DNA from 2 places in the Streptomyces sp. NPDC002076 genome. Region 1 is predicted to be linked to the other one. Evidence: riboswitches for the same ligand, from Rfam matches in the RefSeq annotation. Region 1 holds a riboswitch; the other holds the start of a gene.
The links. A riboswitch is a leader RNA that binds a small molecule or an ion and turns the genes downstream of it on or off. The one in region 1 is predicted to bind cobalamin.
Positions count from the first base shown of each region.

Region 1 (5,365 bases):
CGCAGCGCCTCACGGGTGCGGGCGTCCCAGACGCCCAGCTCCTTCAGGTCCTGCACCAGGTAGGAGTTGACCTGCAGGAACTCACCGGACAGCGTCTCGCGCTTGAACAGGTTCGACACCTGCGGCTCGATGCACTCGTAGACGCCCGCGATGGAGGCGATGGTGGCGGTGGGCGCGATGGCCAGCAGCAGGGAGTTGCGCATGCCGACCTCGGCGATACGGCCGCGCAGCGCCGCCCAGCGCTCCGGCCAGGACAGCTCGACACCGTAGTGGTCGGGGTGCAGCACGCCCTGGGCCGTACGGGTCTTCTCCCAGGCCGGCAGCGGGCCGTTGCGCTCGGCCAGGTCGGCGGAGGCCTCGTACGCGGCGAGCATGATCCGCTCGGCGATCCGCGTGGACAGGGCCTTGGCCTGAGGCGAGTCGAAGGGCAGGCGCAGCTTGAAGAAGACGTCCTGCAGACCCATCGCGCCGAGACCGACGGGACGCCACTTGGCGTTCGACCGACCCGCCTGCTCGGTCGGATAGAAGTTGATGTCGACCACGCGGTCGAGGAAGGTGACGGCGGTACGGACGGTCTCGTCCAGCCGCTGCCAGTCGAGGTCGCCAGTCGTCATGTCGACAAACGCACCCAGGTTGACGGACCCCAGGTTGCAGACCGCGGTCTCCCCGTCGTCCGTGACCTCCAGGATCTCCGTGCAGAGGTTGGAGGAGTGGACCACGTGCCCCGGCAGGGCCGTCTGGTTGGCGGTGCGGTTGGCCGCGTCCTTGAAGGTCATCCAGCCGTTGCCGGTCTGCGCGAGGGTGCGCATCATCCGGCCGTACAGCTCACGGGCCGGCATGGTCTTCTTCGCAAGGCCCTTTTCCTCCGCCTTGCGGTACGCGGCCTCGAACTCCTCGCCCCACAGGTCCACCAGCTCCGGCACGTCCGACGGGGAGAACAGCGACCACTGCCCGTCGGCGTTGACCCGGCGCATGAACTCGTCCGGGATCCAGTGCGCGAGGTTCAGGTTGTGCGTACGGCGGGCGTCCTCACCGGTGTTGTCCCGCAGCTCCAGGAACTCCTCGATGTCGGAGTGCCAGGTCTCCAGGTAGACCGCGGCCGCGCCCTTGCGCCGGCCGCCCTGGTTCACGGCGGCCACCGAGGCGTCCAGGGTCTTCAGGAACGGCACGATGCCGTTGGAGTGCCCGTTGGTACCGCGGATCAGCGAACCCCGGCTGCGGATCCGGGAGTACGACAGACCGATGCCGCCGGCGTGCTTGGAGAGCCGGGCCACCTGGTGGTAGCGGTCGTAGATGGAGTCCAGCTCGTCCAGCGGGGAGTCGAGGAGGTAGCAGGACGACATCTGCGGGTGCCGCGTGCCGGAGTTGAAGAGCGTGGGGGAGGACGGGAGGTAGTCGAGCCTGCTCATGAGCCCGTAGAGCGCGGCCACTTCGTCCACGGAACGGGTCGTGTCGTCCTCGGCCAGGCCGCTCGCGACCCGCAGCATGAAGTGCTGGGGCGTCTCGATGACCTTGCGGGTGATCGGGTGCCGCAGGAGATAGCGGCTGTGGAGCGTCCGCAGCCCGAAGTAGCCGAAGCGGTCGTCGGCGTCGCGGTCGATCAGCGCGTCGAGCCGTTCGGCGTGCAGCCGTACGAACTCGGCGGTGCGGTCGGCGATGAGCCCCTCGCGGTGCCCCACGGCCACGGATCCGGTGAAGGACGTCACGCCCTGCGAGGCGGCCTCGGCGCGGATGGAGATGGTCAGCAGCCGGGCGGCCAGCCGGGAGTAGGCGGGGTCCTCGGAGATGAGCCCGGCGGCGGCCTCGGTGGCCAGCTCGCGCAACTCCGCCTCGTCGGCCCGGGCGGACCGGCCGCGCAGCGCGGCGGCGGCGACCCGGCCGGGGTCGGCGTCGGGGAGGTCGGCGGTCAGCTCGGTCAGGGTCCGCAGCAGCGCGGCACCGGGACCGTCGGTCTCCAGGCCGGTGGCTGAAGCCGGATCTGCTGGCGCGATGGTCACGTGGGGGCTCTCCCTCGCTCGGCACGGGGGCCTTGTGGAGGGCAGGGGGCAGCCACGAGCGCGCACGGCGTCGCGTCCACCGGCCCATCCCACGAGGCCCGGACGTCTCAGGGCACCCGAACCGGACGGCCGGGTGCGCTGCCGGCAGGTCCTCGGACTGACTCCTGAGCGCAGACGCGCACAAGTACACCGTTGCGGGACAGTTCCGGATTCGCACCGGATTCCCCTGCGGCGACAGCGAGCATGAGCATACATCTAGTGCCGGGCTGTCGTGTCACCCCCAGATGTTGTGTCGTGACGGTGTCAGAGCGTCAACTCGTAGGTGAGGAGAGTGATGTCGGCGAGTTCCGGGAGCGGGTTCCAGTCGCGTTCGGGGACGCGGACGAACCCCAGGCGCTCGTAGATGCGGTGGGCGGCGTGCATGGTGCGCTGGGTGGACAGGACGAGGGCCGTGCAGGCCTCCGTGGCCCGTGCGCGGTCGACGCAGGCCCGGACGAGCGCCTCGCCGGCACCCTGTCCCCGGCCCGCGTGCGCGACCGCCAGCATGCGGATCTCGGCCTCTCCGGGCCGGGCGATGTCGGCCATGGGCCCGGGGGACGGCACGAAGGTGACTCCGCCGAGGAGGGCGCCGTCCCGGACGGCCACGAGCACCTGTGCCGCGGCCGCTCGCTTGGCCACGTCTCTCAGTTCGCCCAGATACCAGTCACTCTCCCCGAAGTCGAGGAGACCGTCCTGGAGGTAGGCCTGGGCGGTGATCTCGCCGAGGGCGTCGTACTCTTCCGGGGTTACCTGCCGGATCACGATGTCCATGGCGTCGAGTCTGCCGGAGCGATACGACAACGGGCCGCCGGATTTCCTCCGGCGGCCCGTCGTACGGCGGTCGCTCAGTGACCGGCGCCCGCCGTCGCCGGCGGCAGTTCCACCTGCACCCCCGGGTCGCCCGCGTCCGCCGTGTAGTCCTCCGGCTTGGTCTCGTCGACGCCCTCGGGGGCCTTCACGGCCTTCAGGACGACGGTGAGGACCACGGTGACCACGACGTTGAGGACGAAGGCCGTGAGGCCGATGTAGCCGATCTCGCCGATGCCGGGAATCTCCTTCGCCGAGCCGCCGAAGTGCTTCTGGGTCGGGGAGGCGACGCCGTACGCGGCGACCGTGCCGTACGCCATGCCGACCGCCCAGCCGGCCAGCAGCGCCCATCGGTGGAACCAGCGGGTGAACAGGCCGCCGACCAGGGCCGGGAAGGTCTGCAGGATCCAGATGCCGCCCAGGAGCTGGAAGTTGATCGCCACCGTCTTGTCCATGGTGAGGACGAAGACCAGGGCGCCGACCTTCACCAGCAGGGAGACGATCTTGGAGACCTGGGCCTCCTGCTTCGGCGTGGCGTCCGGCTTGATGAAGTCCTTGTAGATGTTGCGGGTGAAGAGGTTCGCCGCCGCGATCGACATGATCGCCGCGGGGACCAGGGCACCGATGCCGATCGCCGCGAAGGCCACGCCCGCGAACCAGTCCGGGAACATGTCCTCGAACAGCTGGGGGATGGCCAGCTGGCCGTTGGTGACCTTGACCCCGGCCGCGATCGCCATGAAGCCCAGCAGCGCGAGCAGGCCGAGCATCAGGGAGTACAGCGGCAGGATCGTGGTGTTGCGGCGGATCACGTTACGGCTCCTGGAGGACAGGGTCGCGGTGATCGAGTGCGGGTACATGAAGAGCGCGAGGGCGGAGCCCAGGGCCAGGGTGGCGTACGTCCACTGTCCGGCCTCCGGGGGCACGAGCGCGCCGCGCGGCTTGCCCGTCGCCGGGTTGACCTGGCTGAACGCCTGGCCCGCCTTGGCGAAGATGTCGTCGAAGCCGCCCAGCTTGATCGGGATGTAGATGATCGCCACCGCGATGACGATGTAGATCAGCGTGTCCTTGACGAAGGCGATCAGGGCGGGGGCGCGCAGACCGGAGGAGTAGGTGTATGCCGCCAGCACGCCGAAGGCGATCAGCAGCGGCAGGTCCCGTACGAACCAGTTGGTGCTGCTGTCCCCGCCGACGCCCATCACGTCCAGCACCGCCTGGATGCCCACGAGCTGGAGCGCGATGTACGGCATCGTCGCCAGGATGCCGGTCAGCGCCACCGCCAGGGACAGGCCCTTGGAGCCGAAGCGGCCCCGGACGAAGTCGGAGGTGGTGACGTACCCGTGGCGGTGCGAGACCGACCACAGGCGCGGCAGGAACGTGAAGATCAGCGGGTAGACCAGGATCGTGTACGGCACGGCGAAGAAGCCGGCCGCGCCCGCCGCGTAGATCGCCGCCGGTACGGCGACGAAGGTGTACGCGGTGTACAGGTCGCCGCCGAGCAGGAACCACGTGACCCAGGTGCCGAACGACCGCCCGCCCAGGCCCCATTCGTCCAGGGAGTGCTCGTTCTCGGCCCTGCGCCAGCGGGCGGCGAGGAAGCCCATGACCGTGACGGCCAGGAAGAAGAAGATGAAGACGCCGAGCGCGACGCCGTTGACGCCGTTCTTCACTTCGCCTCACCGCCCTGCTGAGCGGCGCGGGCGCGCTGGTCACGCTGCCACAGCTTGTACGCGGTCATCGTGAGCGCGGTGGAGATCAGCACCCAGAGCATCTGATACCAGTAGAACAACGGGATCCCGATGAAGGCGGGGTCCGTCTTGGCGTAGGAGCCGACCCAGAGCGTCGCCACGAAGGGCGCGACGAGACACAGGCCGATGATCACACGCACCGGCGTCACCACCGGTGGTTTCACTTCAGGCGTTTCGGACATGCCACGGCTCCGTCCCCTCGCTGATCACCTGTGTAATGCGCAGGCAATGTAGGTGACGGTGTCGTGGAAGCGGAAGACCTCGTCCGGATCTCGGTATATCGATTCAGCGACGGTCCGCGGTGCCCTACTCGGCAGGCCGCTTCAGCCGCGCGACGAACTTGTACCGGTCGCCCCGGTACACCGAGCGCACCCACTCCACCGGCTTGCCCTCGTGGTCCAGGGAGTGGCGGGAGAGCATCAGCATCGGCAGGCCCACGTCGGTGCCGAGCAGGCCCGCCTCGCGCGGGGTGGCCAGCGAGGTCTCGATGGTCTCCTCGGCCTCGGCGAGGTGGACGTCGTAGACCTCGGCGAGGGCGGTGTAGAGCGACGTGTACTTCACCAGGGAGCGGCGCAGGGCCGGGAAGCGCTTGGCGCTCAGGTGGGTGGTCTCGATGGCCATCGGCTCGCCGTTGGCCATGCGCAGCCGCTCGATGCGCAGCACGCGTCCGCCGGCGGTGATGTCGAGCAGCTCCGCGAGCCGGTCGTCGGCGGTGATGTACCCGATGTCCAGCAGCTGCGAGGTCGGCTCCAGCCCCTGGGCGCGCATGTCCTCGGT
Region 1 covers NZ_JBSFDI010000001.1:85,652-91,016, reverse strand. Annotated here, with positions in the region: gene ACWCQS_RS00420 (ribonucleoside-diphosphate reductase subunit alpha) at 1-1,997, opposite strand, end outside; cobalamin riboswitch at 2,124-2,248, opposite strand; gene ACWCQS_RS00415 (GNAT family N-acetyltransferase) at 2,301-2,807, opposite strand; gene mctP (monocarboxylate uptake permease MctP) at 2,882-4,510, opposite strand; gene ACWCQS_RS00405 (DUF3311 domain-containing protein) at 4,507-4,770, opposite strand; gene ACWCQS_RS00400 (GntR family transcriptional regulator) at 4,895-5,365, opposite strand, start outside.

Region 2 (5,365 bases), on a different contig from region 1:
GAGCGCGACCGTGAGTGCGCCCCCGGGAACCTCGAACGCCCCGATCTCGGCGCCCATCGGCGCGTCGAGAACCTTCACCGTCCCCTCGGCCCCGGCAACGGCGACCAGATCGCCCCGCGCGCTGAGGGCGACGGGTGCGTCGTCGACGCCGGCCTCCCAGGCGAGCGGGGACTGCACCGTCGTACTCACGCGGCCGCTCCCGCCGTGACCAGGCAGTCGGCGAAACCGCGTTCGAGGGCCTCGCGGTCGAGGTTGCGGCCGATGAACACCAGCTTGTTCGTGCGGGGTTCGCCCTCGCGCCAGTCGCGTCCGAAGGTGCCGTCCAGCAGCATGTGGACGCCCTGGAAGACGTACTGCTTGGGCGCTCCGGCGATCGCGAGGATGCCCTTGGAGCGGAACAGGTCGACGCCCTTGGTGCGCAGCAACTGGCCGAGCCAGGCGTTGAGCCGGTCCTCGTCCAGCTCCCCGGTCAGCTCGATGCCGACCGAGGTGACGGTGGTGTCGTGCTGGTGCTCGGTCTCGGTGAGGAAGGCGGGGTCGTCGGCGAGCACCCGCTCCAGGTCGAACGCGCCCACGTCCAGCACTTCGTGCAGATTGATGTGCGCGCGCTCTGCGGGGATGATCCGCACTCCGCAGTTGATGGCCCGGATGCGGCGCACGACCTGTCCGATGGTCTCCTCGTCGGCCAGGTCGGTCTTGTTGAGGACGACGCGGTCGGCGAAGGCGATCTGTTCGACGGCCTCGTTCTCCACGCCCTCCGGCTTGATCTCGTCCAGGTGCTGGAGCACGTGTGCGGCGTCGACGAGCGTGACGATGGCGTCCAGCCGCAGCTGGGAGGCGATCTCGTCGTCCATGAAGAAGGTCTGCGCGACGGGCGCGGGGTCGGCGAGGCCGGTGGTCTCGATGAGGATGTGGTCGAACTTCTCGCGGCGCCGCATCAGCGCACCCAGGATGCGGATCAGATCCCCGCGCACGGTGCAGCAGATGCAGCCGTTGTTCATCTCGAAGATCTCTTCCTCGGCGTCGAGGACGAGGGCGTCGTCGATGCCGACCTCGCCGAACTCGTTCTCGATCACGGCGATCCTCATGCCGTGGTTCTCGGTGAGGATGCGGTTGAGGAGGGTGGTCTTGCCGGCGCCGAGGAAGCCGGTCAGGACGGTGACGGGGACCCGCTCATCGCGGGGTTCGGCGGGTTCCGGGGAGGTCAATTCAGTCTCCTGGTCGTGCTGTTCGGGTGTGGCGAGGAGAGCGTCGCGCAGGTCGTCCTCGGTGATCTGGTCGGCGGGGTGGTGCAGGGTCCAGCGGCGGGCGTCGCCCTCCATCGGCAACACGACGATGACGGTTTCCAACGGCGGGCAGCCCGGTTCGGTGCAGGCGAGCTGGCGGATCAGGACGGCGGTGTCGTCGTCGAGATCGAGCAGGGCACGCACGGCCTCTTTCAGCTCGCGCAGCTGCGGACTGGGCTCCGGAGGCCAGCGGCGAGCTCCCAGTGGCATGGCTGTTCCTCTCCTTCATCTCCGTCCCCGGACGGCCGGCCTCCGTCGGTGTGGGGCAGACAGTCGGCGCAGACGCCGGTGAGTTCGACGGTGTGCTCCACCGCGGTGAAGCCGGTCGCGGCGGCGATCCGGCCCGCCCACTCCTCGACGACCTCGGAGTCCACCGGCCGGCTGCGACCGCAGTCGCGGCACATCAGGTAGTGGCGGTGCCCGTCGGCCGGACGCAGCCGGTAGAGCCGCCCGCCGGTCTCGTCGCGTACGACGTCCACGCCGCCGTCCACCTCCAGCTCACGCAGGGCGCGGTAGACGGTGGTCAGGCCGATCGAGTGGTCGCCGGCCACCAGAAGGGCGTACAACTCCTGGGCCGATACGAAGTCCTGGCAGGCCGCGAGTATCCGCGTGACCGCCTTGCGTTGTCGGGTCATCCGGCCGCCCATGGCGCATCACCCCCTATGGCTCGTGCCGGGTCGGCACGCTCCACCGTAGATGGAAATGAAATCCATGTCCATATGAACGCTCAGTCATGTGTGACTGGGCGGCATCGCCTGGGTTCAGCAGTGCTGCCGGAGCAATCAGACGGCAATGGCCCGCCGCACCTGCGCGGGTACGGCGGGCCATGGGGCGGGGCGAGTCAGGGCTGGCCCTCCGTGCGGGCCCGGGTCCAGGCGGCCTCGCGCAGGAGCCGCAGGCCGTTGAGGCCGACGATGACGGTCGAGCCCTCGTGGCCGAGGACGCCGAGGGGCAGGGGGAGGGTGGCGGTGAGGTCCCAGACGACCAGGCCGGAGATGAACACGGCGGCGATGGCCAGGTTCTGCATGATCAGGCGGCGGGCCCGGCGGGAGAGGGCGATGACGGCGGGCACGGTTGCCAGTTCGTCGCGCACGATCACCGCGTCGGGGGTCTCCAGGGCGAGGTCCGAACCGGCTCGGCCCATGGCGATGCCGGTGTGGGCGGCGGCCAGGGCGGGCGCGTCGTTGACGCCTTCCCCACGACCTGGACCTTGCGGCCGGCCTGCTCCAGTTCCCTGCACTGCTCTCATCGCCGCAGCGATTCGGTCGTCCGTGTGCGCTACCCGCTGGACGAGTGGATTGCCTTCCTCGACTTCGTCCAGGCAGAGCCCGCCCGCTTTCCGTAGTGGCGTCGTCAGCCGGCGTCGGCGGTGTGGGTACCCCAGCGTTCCTCGACCCTGGCCAGCCGCCAGTAGGCGATGGCCACGGCCCAGACGACCACGAACAGGCCGACGATGACGTAGCCGACGTTGTCCAGGTCCAGGCCCGAGATCCATCCGCTGACGCCATCGCTCAGCCCGAGCTTGTCGTGCAGGACGCCGACCAGTTCGATCGTGCCGACGAAGAAGGCGACGGCGATGGACAGGCCGGTGATCGTGAGGTTGTAAAACACCTTGCGGACGGGGTTGGAGAACGCCCACTGGTAGGCGAAGTTCATGAAGGTGCCGTCGAGCGTGTCGAACAGACTCATGCCGGCGGCGAAGAGTAGGGGCAGGCACAGGACCGCGTACCAGGGGAGGCCGGCGGCGGCGCCGTTGCCGGCCAGGGCGAGGAGCAACACCTCGGTCGAGGTGTCGAAACCGATGCCGAAGACGAAACCGAGCGGGAACATCTGGCCGGGCCGGCGGACGGACCTGGTGAGCCGGCCCAGGATGCGGTTCATGAAGCCGCGCGAGTCGAGGTGGGCTTCCAACTCGGCCTCGTCGTACTGGCCGTTCCGCATGGCCCTGAAGACGCGGGCGATGCCGAACAGCGCCACGAGGTTGAGCGCGGCGATGAGGTACAGGAAGCCGCCGGAGACCGTGGTGCCGACGGTGCCGAGGACCTGGTGGGTCCGGGAGCTGTCGTTCATCAGGGTGCCGGCGAGCTTGGCGCCGCCGGCGACCAGCGCCGCCATGACGACGACCACGCTGGAGTGGCCGAGCGCGAACCAGAAGCCCACCGACACCGGCCGTTTGCCGTCGGCCATCAACTTGCGGGTGGTGTTGTCGATCGCGGCGATGTGGTCGGCGTCGAAGGCGTGCCGCATGCCGAGGGTGTAGGCCGTGATGCCGAGACCCACCCCGAACGCCTTGGTTCCGACCTCGTAGTGGCGCGGGACCACGAGCAGGAAGAGGATCCCGAAGGCGACCACGTGCAAGGCGACGATCACGGCCAGGAGGCCGGCGGTTCGGAGGGTATCCTCGCGCCGCCAGCGGAAGGATGGGGAGACGGCAGTTTCGGGCACGCCTTCGGGCATGGTCATTCGGTCACGCTCCAGCACCTCGTGGATCAGCTTCGTGCTGCCGTGGCCGGTCTCCTGGCTGACGGGTCATCGCGCCCGCCCCTGCCTTCCCGGCCGCGAGGCCAGTGGCAATGCATGGGGCGGGAACTCCCCGATCACAGTGGCGAGGGCCGCTCCGGACTGAGCCCCTGAGGGACTGTCACCGGTCTTCCCGAACACCACGGCCCGCTCACCCTAGAAGGCCGGAGGCCGAGGCTGCAAGGCTGCATAAGTGTGCAGGTATTGAGGCGGCATTTCGTGGACTGCGATGATGGGTCCATGCATCTCGTCCCCGCGGAGCGCGCCGGGCAGCGCACCATCGACGGCCATCGGGTCTGCGACGCCATCGCCGCCGTCGGCGAGCCGGAGCGTGTACGCGCCTGGGCCGACCGCTTCTCGCTGCTCTCGGATCCCGGGCGCCTGGCCCTGCTGCTCGCCCTTCACGAGGCCGCTCCCATCGCCGTCTCCGACCTGGCCGTCGCCACCGGCATGAGGGACACCGCCGTGTCCCAGGCCCTGCGCCTGCTGCGAACCGCAGGCATCGTCCACGGCGAGAAGGACGGCCGAATCGTGCGCTACCGGCTGGTCGAGGGCCCGATGGCCGCACTGCTCGAACAGTGCGTGTCCCGAGAAGCATGACGAGACCCGCGGCCGCACGCGATCGCGGCAAGCGTCGCGCGACGCTCCCGCGCAGGTGCGGCCGCTCGGTTCAGGCGTGTGCGTGCCCGGTACGACGGCGTGTGACCCAGCCGAGGACCATGTCCACCGCGAGGAAGCCGGCGAGCGGGATCCCTAGCAGCGGGACGTAGTAGCCGACGACGGCGACCACCGCGACGCAGGGCACCAGCACGTACACCGGCACCTGCCGCCAGGCACCGCGGGGAATCGGGCGGCCGAAGGCGGAGCCGCGGCCGCGCTGCCACCACATGCGGTAGCCCCAGAGGATGAGGAGGACCAGGGCCAGGGCGAGGCCGGCCAGCGCGATCTGGTTCACGAGGCCGAACAGGGTGCCGGTGTGGGCGTCGATGCCCCACCGGGTCAGTTTGGCCAGCACCGGGTAGCCGGAGAAGCGCAGGACGTCGGTGACCTTGCCGGTGGCCGGGTAGACGGCGATCGAGTCCTGCTTCTCCGGCCAGCTGCGTTGGATCTGCCGTACGACATAGGCGGAGGAGGAGTCCGCGGGCGGCACGATTTCGACCGGATCGGACAGGCCCTCGGCGCGGGCCGTCTTCGGGACGGCGTCGAGACCCACGTCGGACCGTGCGCCGGAGTGCGAGCCCCTCTCCATGCCATTCATGTCCATGCCCGCCATGGAGCCGTGTCCCTCGTGCCCGCTGCCCACCGTCGCGGTGACGGACGGCGTGGACTGGCCGGGGGCTTCGCGGATGTCGCCGATGTGCGCTCCGGCGTAGGTGGACCAGGTCAGAGCCGGTCGCCGACAGGAAGAGCAGCCCGCCGGCCGCCCACACACCCACCGTGCCGTGCAGGGTCAGGGAGCGCCGCCGCCCCGTGGCGCCGCGCACCTTGCGGCGGGCGCGGCGCCGACCGAACCACAGCACCAGCCCGCCACCCGTGATCACCCAGAGCCAACTGGCGGC
Region 2 covers NZ_JBSFDI010000025.1:110,956-116,320, forward strand. Annotated here, with positions in the region: gene ACWCQS_RS37805 (hypothetical protein) at 1-189, opposite strand, end outside; gene ACWCQS_RS37810 (CobW family GTP-binding protein) at 186-1,496, opposite strand; gene ACWCQS_RS37815 (Fur family transcriptional regulator) at 1,439-1,921, opposite strand; partial or broken gene ACWCQS_RS37820 (heavy metal translocating P-type ATPase) at 2,128-2,522, opposite strand; gene ACWCQS_RS37825 (HoxN/HupN/NixA family nickel/cobalt transporter) at 2,640-3,749, opposite strand; cobalamin riboswitch at 3,777-3,997, opposite strand; gene ACWCQS_RS37830 (ArsR/SmtB family transcription factor) at 4,047-4,406, shown strand; partial or broken gene ACWCQS_RS37835 (PepSY-associated TM helix domain-containing protein) at 4,477-5,365, opposite strand, start outside.
Region 2: linked by a shared signal. The riboswitch ahead of ACWCQS_RS37825 (HoxN/HupN/NixA family nickel/cobalt transporter) and the one ahead of ACWCQS_RS00420 (ribonucleoside-diphosphate reductase subunit alpha) in region 1 are both predicted to bind cobalamin.